Linked DNA regions of Pleomorphomonas sp. T1.2MG-36. The protein of the gene in region 2 interacts with the protein of the main gene of each other region in a pairwise test. Links are inferred from orthologs where the notes say so. Each region holds a gene or a part of one and is shown on either strand. Other genes may lie near its edges.

What was found. Proteins that work in one complex are often made in the same cells at the same time.
Region 1: the proteins of dnaQ (region 2) and dnaE interact in binary tests that used the Escherichia coli proteins (3 or more experiments, as listed by UniProt). The link is inferred for Pleomorphomonas sp. T1.2MG-36 from one-to-one orthologs.

The regions. Positions count from the first base shown.
Region 1 is NZ_CATNLY010000001.1:132,458-139,369, forward strand. The notes cover bases 2,886-6,912. They hold dnaE (DNA polymerase III subunit alpha), read left to right. Parts: upstream 2,886-3,259; coding sequence 3,260-6,712; downstream 6,713-6,912. Other genes in these bases: QQZ18_RS00655 (hypothetical protein), read left to right, coding at 2,974-3,123; QQZ18_RS00665 (uracil-DNA glycosylase), read right to left, coding at 6,801-6,912. Also shown: QQZ18_RS00640 (protein adenylyltransferase SelO), read right to left, coding at 1-54; QQZ18_RS00645 (tetratricopeptide repeat protein), read left to right, coding at 852-1,745; xth (exodeoxyribonuclease III), read right to left, coding at 1,858-2,640. UniProt on the Escherichia coli protein: DNA polymerase III is a complex, multichain enzyme responsible for most of the replicative synthesis in bacteria. This DNA polymerase also exhibits 3' to 5' exonuclease activity. The alpha chain is the DNA polymerase catalytic subunit.
Region 2 is NZ_CATNLY010000045.1:92,769-96,491, reverse strand. Bases 852-3,723 are described here. They hold dnaQ (DNA polymerase III subunit epsilon), read right to left. Parts: upstream 2,712-3,723; coding sequence 1,992-2,711; downstream 852-1,991. Other genes in these bases: QQZ18_RS18045 (shikimate dehydrogenase), read right to left, coding at 3,358-3,723; coaE (dephospho-CoA kinase), read right to left, coding at 2,780-3,361; QQZ18_RS18060 (NUDIX hydrolase), read right to left, coding at 1,306-1,872; cysK (cysteine synthase A), read left to right, coding at 852-1,342. In the rest of the region: dut (dUTP diphosphatase), read left to right, coding at 1-226; more of cysK, read left to right, coding at 377-851. UniProt on the Escherichia coli protein: DNA polymerase III is a complex, multichain enzyme responsible for most of the replicative synthesis in bacteria. The epsilon subunit contain the editing function and is a proofreading 3'-5' exonuclease.

The DNA of each region.
Region 1 (6,912 bases), on a different replicon or contig from region 2:
GAAGCGGGGCGGCAGGCGGGCGTAGCTGTTGTCGAAAGCGATTGCGAGCGGCAAGAACGGCTCCTCGAATCCGGACCGGTGGAACGGTCTTGGCAACGTGGGGCGGTTACCGGACACTTGGCCGGCTCATAGGCATTCTACGTAGAGTTCTAGATCATCCACTGCAAGGGCCAGCCCGGATATGCACGGATGGCACGCTGGGAGGCTCGGTGTTCGAATAAACTATTACAAGTCAAGATATTACGTAAAATTCTGAAACTAAAACTTCAAATTCCAAGCTCGGGCGTTTTTGACAAATTTGTTGAAGAATTCTTTGTATTTCATTGAAAAATATAACAAATAGCAGTTTGATCTAACCGCGGGAGGATGCCGCCGGGTTGTTGGTTGAAAACTCCAATTGGATTGCCCCAAACAATCGTCGCAGCCGAGTCCCTCGACAAATGCTCCTACCGATTCTGTGTCTCCGTCTCGATCGTTCGGCAGGGCCTCAAGAAGCCTTTCGACGAGAATCGCCGTTAGCTGACCACAGTCGCCGCGAATCCTCGGGGTCGTCCAATCAAAGGCGTCGATCTGCCGGAGGAGCCGGTTGCGCGTCGCCGCTATCTTAGGACACCTATGGCTGTGTTGAATCCGCAACAGGGCGGTCAATCTCGCGAAAACAGAAATCGTTAGGCATAAATTGCCCCTATTCAGCCATAAACGAACCTGACTTTATCGCTGTAAAACAAGCGTGGGAAAGCTTGGCGGTGGTCGTTGCCAAGCGCCTTCATCCCACGAAGGTTCGTGGGATGGGCGCGATGCTTCGGCATCGCCGACCGGAAAGCGGGCGGGGCGGAACGCCGAGAGTGAACATGTCGGGTGTCTGTGTCAGAAACGTCTGCAAGGTTTCCGTCGCCCTGTCTCTGGGCGTGATGTTCGGCTCGCAGGCCTTGGCCTTCGATCCGCAGTCCGCCGCTAGGCAGGATGCGTGTTGCGACGCCGCAACCATGTCCACGCTCCGCGAGGCCACCCGTGCCTACTACTCGGGTGACAAACGCGAGGCGGTTACGGGGCTGCTAGCCGCCGCCCAGAGTGGCCATCCGGCCGCGCAATGGAAACTCGGCCGCATGTACGCCAAGGGTGACGGTGTCGCCGAAGACGACATGAAGGCCTTCGAGTTCTTCAGCCAGCTGATTTCCGCTCATGGCGAAGATTCGCCTTCCTCCCCGGATGCCCCCTTCGTCTCAAGCGCCTTTGTCGAGGTCGGCTCCTATTATCTGACGGGCATAGCCGACACGGCCATCGTGCCGAACGTCAATCGCGCTCGTGAGATCTTCACCTACGCTGCTTCCTATTTCGGCGATGCGCTCGCCCAGCTCAAGCTCGGCACGATGTATCTCGACGGCGTCGGCGTCGACCGTGATCCGCGCCAGGCCGCCCGGTGGTTCCTGCTTGCCGCACGCAAAGGACAGGTGGACGCTCAGGCCAAGCTCGGCGAAATGCTGGTCAGGGGCGACCAGATCGAACCCAATCCGGTGCATGGCCTGATGTGGCTGACCATCGCCTTGAAGCGCGCCGAACTCATGCACCATGACGATGCAGCAATCCGGGCCTCCCATGAGGAAGCCTTCTCGCTGGCCAGCGAGGATGAACGCCGCAAAGCCATCGGGCTGGCCGATCAGTGGCTGATGGATAACGATGCGGCCTTTGCCCAGGCCTATGCGGCGCCGTCGGAGCGTCCCATCGAGGCTTCGGCGACGCGCTGAATGCGGTTCGCTCCCCAATGTGGCGATATCGACCGCATCACAAGTGACGATCCCATAGTTTCGAGCCGATCGGCCGCTTATCTCGCGCGGTGCGCCGGTCGACAGGCCTGCGTCAGAGCCTGAGTTCTACGACGACCGGCACGTGGTCGGACGGCTTGTCCCAATCGCGAACGTCGTCTTCGATCTCCACGCCGGCGATCCGGTCGGCCGCTTGGGGAGAGGCGAGGACATGGTCGATCCTTATGCCCCAGTTCCTTTGGCGGGCACCTGCCTGATAATCCCAGAACGTGTAGCGGCCGTCCCTGTCGTCGACCGCCCGTAGGGCATCGGTCCAGCCTAGGTTGGTGATCGACCTGAAGGCGGCGCGACTCTGCGGCAGGAACAGCGCATCGCCGGCCCAGACCGCCGGGTCGTGGCAGTCTCTCGGCTCGGGAATGATGTTGTAGTCTCCGCAGAGCAGGGTGAGTTCCTCGAGTGAGAGCAGTTCGGCCGAGTGACGGCGGAGGCGCTCCATCCAGGCAAGCTTGTAGACATACTTGTCGGTATCGGGGGGATTGCCGTTGGGCAGATAGATCGAGGCGACGCGCAGGCTGCCGGTTGGGACGGATACGACCGCCTCGATGTAGCGCGACTGAACGTCGCTGTCGTCACCCGGCAAACCGCGCCGAACCTCATCGAGCGGCAGGAGCGACAGAAGGGCCACGCCGTTGAACCCTTTTTGGCCGTGCAAGGCCACGTTGTAGCCGAGTCGCTCGAATGCCTCCGCCGGGAACGCCTCGTCGATGCACTTGATCTCCTGGAAGCAGACGATGTCGGGTCGGCTTCTCTCCAGCCAGGCCGATGCCGTTTCGATCCGTGCCCGGACCCCGTTGATGTTCCATGTGGCAACGCGCATGCAAACCCCTCCGGCCGCCGTTTTGGCGCCGCCGACTCCGCCGCTGCGCCCTTGGAAATCCTTCTCATACGCCCGTGAACGTTACAAGAACTATTGTATTTTGATCTAGGTTAAGGGCATGCTTGACGAACGAACAAAGATAGAACATTATGGGTTCTAACGCGGAACATGGAGGTGGGGATGACTGTGATAAGTGCCAGGGTTTCCATTGGCGAAATCGAGTGCGTGGTCGGTGTCCGCTACAACCATGTGTCGCACGAAAGGAACAAACAGGGATCATTTCCGCGAGCCGGTTGGGTTTTGCCCGGTTTTTCCGATGAGGAGACGCCGACAGTGCGCGATTTCACTCTGTCGCCGCGCGAGCGTCTCGCTTCGGCGATCACCTCGGCGGCAATCGTTCGCGACGTCGCTGCCCTCGGAGCTCTGGTGCTGTTCGGCACCATGCTCGTGCTGGTGCTGAGTTCGGCCGATATGCTGGTCTGAGCTATCGACGGGGTAGGGGGTTTTCCACAAGCGGGCCGCTTTCGGCAGGAAAACGCTCCGATCGTCAGGCCGGATGGGATAGCTTGTCGGCGTCGATCCGTCCGTCTCGAGGATCGGCCTCCAACCGGAACATGCGATGATTGGCGACGTCGGCTTCATTCACCTGCGCGTTCATAGCGCCTATTCGCTGCTCGAGGGCGCGCTGCCGCTGGTCAAGGCGCTGAAGCTGGCCGTGGCCGACAATCAGCCAGCGCTTGCCATTACCGACACCGGCAATCTGTTTTGCGCCCTGGAGTTTTCCGAAAAGGCCATCGAGAAGGGATTGCAACCGATCATCGGCTGCCAGATGTCGGTTGATTTCGGCGATGACAGCCCTGATCGTCGGCGTCCCGGCGGGCTGCCGCCGGCCTTGCCATCCATCGTGCTCATAGCGGCGACATCGGAAGGCTTTGCCAACCTGACGGTACTGATGTCCCGTTCCTTTCTGGAATCGGAGCCGGGCGCTCCGGCCAGTCTGCCGATCGGCCGGTTCGAGGGGCTGACAGGCGGCATCATCGCGCTGACGGGCGGCCCCAGCGGTCCGGTGGACAAGGCCATCTCCGCCGGCCTGATGCCCCAGGCAGAAAGTCGCCTCGCTTTGCTCGAAGAGCTGTTCGGCGACCGTCTCTATGTCGAGTTGCAGCGGCACGGCACCCCCGAAGAGGTGATGGTCGAGCCGCATCTCGTCGAACTCGCCTACGCGCGTGGTCTGCCTCTCGTCGCCACCAACGAGTGCTATTTCCCGACCCGCTCCGACTATGAGGCCCACGACGCTCTGATTGCCATTTCGGAAGGACGGATGGTCGCCGAGGACGACCGGCGACGTTTGACCGAAGAGCACTATTTCAAGTCTCGCGCCGAAATGCAGACGTTGTTTGCCGACCTGCCGGAAGCGCTTGAGAATACGATTGAGATCGCCCGTCGTTGCACGGTCCGGGCGCCGAAGCGCAAACCACTGCTGCCTCGTTTCGCCGGCGCCGACGTCGATGATGTTGCCGCGGCGGAAGCGGCAGAAGCTGCCGAACTTGCGAGCCAGGCCTTGGAAGGGCTTGCCCGACGCATCGAGAGCCACGGCCTCGCTCCTGGACTGACGCTTGAAGATTACCACAAGCGCTTGGAGTTCGAGCTCGGCATCATCACCCGGATGAAGTTCCCCGGCTACTTCCTGATCGTGGCCGACTTCATCAAATGGGCCAAGGCGCACGGCATTCCCGTCGGCCCCGGCCGAGGTTCGGGCGCCGGTTCGCTGGTCGCCTTCTCGCTCACCATCACCGACCTCGACCCCCTTCGGTTCGCCCTGCTTTTCGAGCGCTTCCTCAATCCCGAACGCGTGTCGATGCCTGACTTCGACATCGACTTCTGCCAGGACCGTCGCGAAGAGGTGATCCGCTACGTCCAGGGGAAGTACGGCCGTGCCCAGGTGGCCCAGATCATCACCTTCGGTTCGTTGCAGGCGCGCGCCGTGCTGCGCGACGTCGGTCGTGTTCTGCAGATGTCCTACGGCCAGGTCGACAAGCTCTGCAAGCTGGTGCCGCAGAATCCGGCCCATCCGGTGACCCTGGTCCAGGCGCTGGAGGACGAGCCGAGGCTCAAGGAGGCGCGCGAAGACCCGGTTGTCGACCGCCTGATCGACATTTCGATCAAGCTTGAGGGGCTTTACCGGCATGCGTCGACGCATGCCGCCGGCATCGTCATCGGAGACCGGCCACTCGACCAGTTGGTGCCGCTCTACCGAGACCCGCGCTCCGACATGCCGGTTACCCAGTACAACATGAAGTGGGTGGAGAGCACCGGTCTCATCAAGTTCGACTTCCTCGGCCTCAAGACCTTGACGGTGCTGAGGCGTGCCGTCGATCTCATCGAGCGAAAGGGCGTGAAGATCGACCTGTCGGCGCTACCGCTCGACGACCCGAAGACCTACGAGTTGCTGACCCATGGCGAGACGGTCGGCGTGTTCCAGCTGGAAAGCATGGGCATGCGCAAGGCCATTTCCGACATCAAGCCGGACCGCTTCGAGGACATCATCGCCCTCGTCGCGCTGTACCGGCCCGGTCCGATGGCCAATATTCCTGTTTACGGCGCCCGCAAGTTCGGTCTTGAGAAGCCCGACTACCTGCATGACTCCATCGAACCGGTGCTGAAGGAAACCTACGGCATCATCGTCTACCAGGAACAGGTGATGCAGATCGCCCAGATCCTTTCGGGCTACTCGCTCGGCGAAGCCGACTTGTTGCGCCGAGCCATGGGCAAGAAGATCAAGGCAGAAATGGACAAGCAACGGGTCCGTTTCGTCGACGGTGCCGTTGAGCGCGGTGTCGGCAAGGCGCTCGCCGACACCATCTTCGACCTCTTGGCCAAGTTCGCCGACTATGGGTTCAACAAGAGCCATGCCGCCGCTTATGCGCTGGTCGCCTATCAGACGGCCTATCTCAAGGCCAATCACCCCGTGGAGTTCATGGCGGCGTCGATGACGCTCGAGCTCACCAATACCGACAAGCTCAACGACTTCCGACGCGAGGCGATCCGCCTCGGGATCACCGTCGAGCCGCCGTCGGTCAACCGCTCCGACGTGGTGTTCGAGGTGGACGGCAAGCACATCCTCTATGCGCTTGCTGCCGTGAAGGGCGTCGGCCAGGCGGCTGTCGAGCATATCGTCGAGCAGCGGGGTGACAAGCTGTTCCGGTCGATCTCCGATTTTGCCAGTCGCATCAATCCCAAGGCGATGAACAAGCGCATTCTGGAGGCGCTCACCTCGGCCGGAGCGTTCGATTGCCTGGAGCCGAACAGGAATCGGCTTTTCCAAGGGCTCGACGCGGTGATGGCCGCCGCGGCCCATCGGCTGGAGCAGCAACAAAGCGGGCAGAACGAGCTGTTTGGCGGCGGAGGCGAGCCGGAGCCGGTCCGCCTGCCGTCGGTTCCCAACTGGCTGCCTGAAGAGAAGCTGCAGCGCGAGCACACGGCTATCGGCTTCTATCTGTCCGCCCACCCTCTCGACGCCTACGAAGCGCTGCTCGGCCGCCTGAGGGTGCAGACCTGGGCGCAGTTCTCGGCGTCGGTGAAGCGGGGAGCCTCGGCCGGACGGCTCGCCGGCACCATCGTTGCCAAGCAGGAGCGCAAGACGCGCACCGGCAACAAGATGGGAATCATCGGCGTTTCCGATCCCACCGGCCAGTATGAGGCGGTGATTTTCTCGGAAGGGCTTGCCCATTTCCGTAGCCTGCTGGAGGCGGGTCAGTCGGTGATCCTGCTGGTCAATGCCGAGGACAAGCCCGAGGGCATCTCCGTGCGGATCGATTCTGTGGAACCGCTCGATCAGGCAGCCGGCAAGCTGCAGAACGCGCTTCGCATTTTCCTTCGAGGCGCGGAACCGCTGCCGGCTCTTCGCGACGTGCTGAAGCCGGGCGGGGAGGGCGACGTGTCGCTGATCGTGCTCGGCGACGGCGGGCGGGGGGAGGTGGAGGTGAAGCTGCCCGGCGGCTACCGCGTGTCTCCCCAGCTCGCAGGCGCTCTTCGGGCGGTCGATGGCGTCGTGGATGTCGAATTGGCCTAAGTTGCCAAGTCGTCTGAAACACCGGACCCAGGCGGGATCCGACAGGAGACCGGATTTGTCGTCTGCGTCCGGCAGGACGCACGACGACTTAGCGGCTGTCGATATCCCGGCGCACGGCGGCGAAAACGGCTCGAAACATCTCCGGCGTCAGCACGCCCGTATTCGTGTTGTAGCGAGAGCAATGATAGCTGTCGTAGAGC
Region 2 (3,723 bases):
TGGTGTGACCGTCCTCAACTCGCCCGGCACGATCGATGCCGACTATCGCGGCGAGATAAAGGTCATCCTGGTCAACCTTTCCGATACGCCATTCACCATCGGACGCGGCGAGCGCATTGCCCAGATGGTCATCGCGCCGGTCTGTCGTGCCCACCTCGTCGAAACCGAGGCACTCGACGCGACCATTCGCGGAGCGGGTGGGTTCGGATCGACAGGTCGATCTTGAGGATGGGGCAATCCGTTCTCAAGTATGGCTCTTCTATGGGATCATTTTCCAATCCGATTGCCTGATGCGACCTCGGTTGACTGGTGACGTTTTGCGACCGCCGATAGAATGGGCGTAATTTCAGAAGGCCAGCACAACGAGGATTTTCCCATGAGCGATCTTTCCCGCCGCGGTCGCGGCAAGATCTACGCGTCCATCACCGACACCATCGGCGACACACCGCTTGTTCGCTTCGACAAGCTCGCCAAGGAGAATGGCGTCAAGGCGACCATTCTCGGCAAGCTGGAGTTCTTCAACCCCATCGCCTCGGTCAAGGATCGCATTGGCGTTGCGATGATCGAGGCGCTGGAGGCACAGGGCAAGATCAAGCCCGGCGAGTCCACCCTGATCGAGCCGACCTCGGGCAACACAGGTATCGCGCTCGCCTTCGTCGCGGCCGCCAAGGGCTACCGGCTGATTCTGGTCATGCCGGAATCGATGTCGGTTGAACGCCGCAAGATGCTGAAGCTGCTTGGCGCCGAACTGGAGCTGACCGAAGCGGCCAAGGGCATGAAGGGCGCCATCGCCAAAGCCGGCGAGCTGGCCGCCAGCATTCCCGGTTCCATCATTCCGCAGCAGTTCGAGAATCCGGCCAACCCGGAAGTGCACCGCGTGAGCACGGCCGAGGAGATCTGGAACGATACCGAAGGCAAGGTCGACATTTTCGTCGCGGGCATTGGTACTGGTGGAACCATTACCGGCGTCGGCCGCGTATTGAAAGAGCGTAAGCCCGAGGTGAAGGTGGTGGCCGTCGAGCCGAACGAGAGCCCTGTTCTTTCGGGTGGCGCCCCCGGTCCGCACAAGATTCAGGGCATCGGCGCCGGTTTCGTTCCGTCGGTTCTCGACACCAAGGTCTACGACGAAATCCTACCGGTTCCCTCGGAAGAGGCACTTGCCACCGCTCGCCAGGCGGCGAAGCTTGAAGGCGTGCCGGTCGGCATTTCTTCCGGAGCGGCGCTGGCGGCGGCGATCAAGCTCGGTCAACGGCCCGAGAATGCCGGCAAGACCATCGTTGTGATCGTGCCGTCCTTTGCCGAGCGTTATCTGTCGACGGCCTTGTTCGAAGGGCTTGCCTGATCCACGTCCGGTTCGCCCGGCAACGGAGATGCTTTTTCGGCGGTCGGTGCCTTCAGGGTGCCGGCCGCCTTCTTCTTGGCGAGATCGACAAAGAAGGCGAGGATGATATCGCCGACGCCAGCGTCGGATACCAGTGCCGCGGCGTCTACCGGGTTGAAGAACCGGACCTCGCGCTGATCTTTTTCCTGCCAGTTCTCGAGCTGCCGCTCGATGGCCAGCGGAAAGACGTCGACCAGTACCTTCTCCTGGCGCTTGGGAAACTGCTTCACGTAGGTGAAGCGGCCAATGGCCTTCGGCACGGCGCTGCCGATCAGACCTGCCTCCTCCATCGCCTCGGTTTCGGCGCTCTCGTGAGGCTTCAAGCCTTTGATCGGCCAACCCTTGGGCAATATCCAGCGACCACTGTCGCGGGTGGTGATCATCACCACCTCGTAGCCTTCGGCCGTCAAACGATAGGGCAGGGCGGCGACCTGCCGGAATTTCTCGGGCGTCGCCTTGGCCACAACCGATCCTTTCGGAGACTTAATCATCAAGCGCCTCCCGACCAATCTGGCGGCTGGAACGAGCGCAGGAGCGCTCTATGACATAATTCGCCGGCTAAGGACAGCCTGACCGGACGAACCCGGGAAACCGCTGAGCCAAGTCTCGCTCAGGCCGTTTCTGCCTGCTCGCCATTGTCGAGATAGGTGTTCCAAAGCGCCTTTTCGCCAATGGCGGCAATAAAAGCTGCATGAGCCTCCGCTTCGGAAGCGGACAAACGCGAGGGCAACGGCGCGGGGCGCGGGCGTAGCGCAACGCGACCCCCGGTATCGCCGGTAGAAGCATCCTGGACGGACACCGTCAGGTCGAGGCCAGCCTGCCGGCCACCGGTCAGCTCGAGATAGACCTCGGCCAGGAGCTCCGCATCGAGCAGAGCGCCGTGCTTGATGCGCCTTGAGCGATCGATGCCGTAGCGATTGCAGAGTGCATCAAGGCTTGCGGGCGCACCGGGATGCTTCCGCCGCGCCATCATCAGCGTATCGACCACCCGCTCGTTGCCGAAAACTGGCCGTCCCGACGCCTTCAGCTCGAAATTGATGAAGCCCATGTCGAAGCTGGCATTGTGGGCAACCAAATGCGCTTCACCGACAAAGGCGACAAATCCATCGGCGATCTCGTCAAAACGCGGCTTGTCGGCCAGAAACTCGTCGGACAGCCCATGCACATCAAATGCTTCCTTGGGCACCGACCGCCCTGGATTGATGTAGACATGGAAGTTCCGCCCGGTCGGGAAACGGTTGACAACTTCGACGCAGCCGATTTCGACAAGGCGGTCGCCGGTCTTGGGATCGAGGCCAGTGGTTTCGGTATCGAAGACGATTTCACGCATGGGCGAATCCTGCCTGCCGACGAGCACGATTTCAAGGAAATCCGCCCCGCTTGTCCCCCGCCAAATCCTCAAGAAAGCAGTTGACGGAGAAAAGCCTCGACGGAAGCCTTCGCCGCGGCGATACCGTCTCCAGAGGGGATGACGAAATCGGCTCGCGCCCTTTTCTCGGCATCCGGCATCTGCCGCGCGAGGAGGACCTCGAACTTTTCCTGCGTCATGCCGGGGCGAGACAGCACGCGGGCGCGCTGCACCTCGGCCGGGGCCGATACCACCACCGTCTTGTCGACATCCCCCTGCCGGCCGGTTTCGAAAAGAAGCGGAATGTCGAGGATGACTGCTCGGGCGCCAGTGGCCCGAGACCGTGCGAGGAAATCGGCTTCGGCACGATGCACCGCCGGATGAACGATGGCTTCCAATCGGCGGAAGGCGTCGGCATCGCCGGAAAGCCGTTCGGCGAGCCGAGCGCGGTCGACGCGACCCGCCCTGGTCGTTCCAGGGAATGCCGCCTCGATATCGGCGGCGAGCGGACCTTCGTAGAGGGCATGCACCGTCGCATCGGCATCGAACACCGGCAGACCCGCTTGCCGGAACAGATCGGCGGTGGTGGTCTTGCCCATGCCGATCGAGCCGGTGAGACCGATGATGATCAAAGATCGGCCTCGATCAGTGCCCGAAGCTCCGCGGTCACCGACGGGCGTTGTCCGAACCAGCGCGTGAAGCCCGGGACCGCCTGGTGGAGGAGCATGCCAAGACCGTCGACGGTGCGGAGGCCACGCGACGCGGCCGAGGCGAGGAATGGCGTCTCAAGAGGTACATAAACGATGTCCGTCACCACGGCATCGGCCGGCACGACGCTCAGATCGAGATCGATGGCACCATCGCCTTTCATGCCCAACGACGTCGTGTTGACGAGAAAGCCGGCCGTTACCGCATATCGATTCGCTTCCGAAAGGACGTCGGCAGAGGCTCGGCCGGGATAGCGCCCCGCCAGGGCCTCCGCTCGCGACAGGGT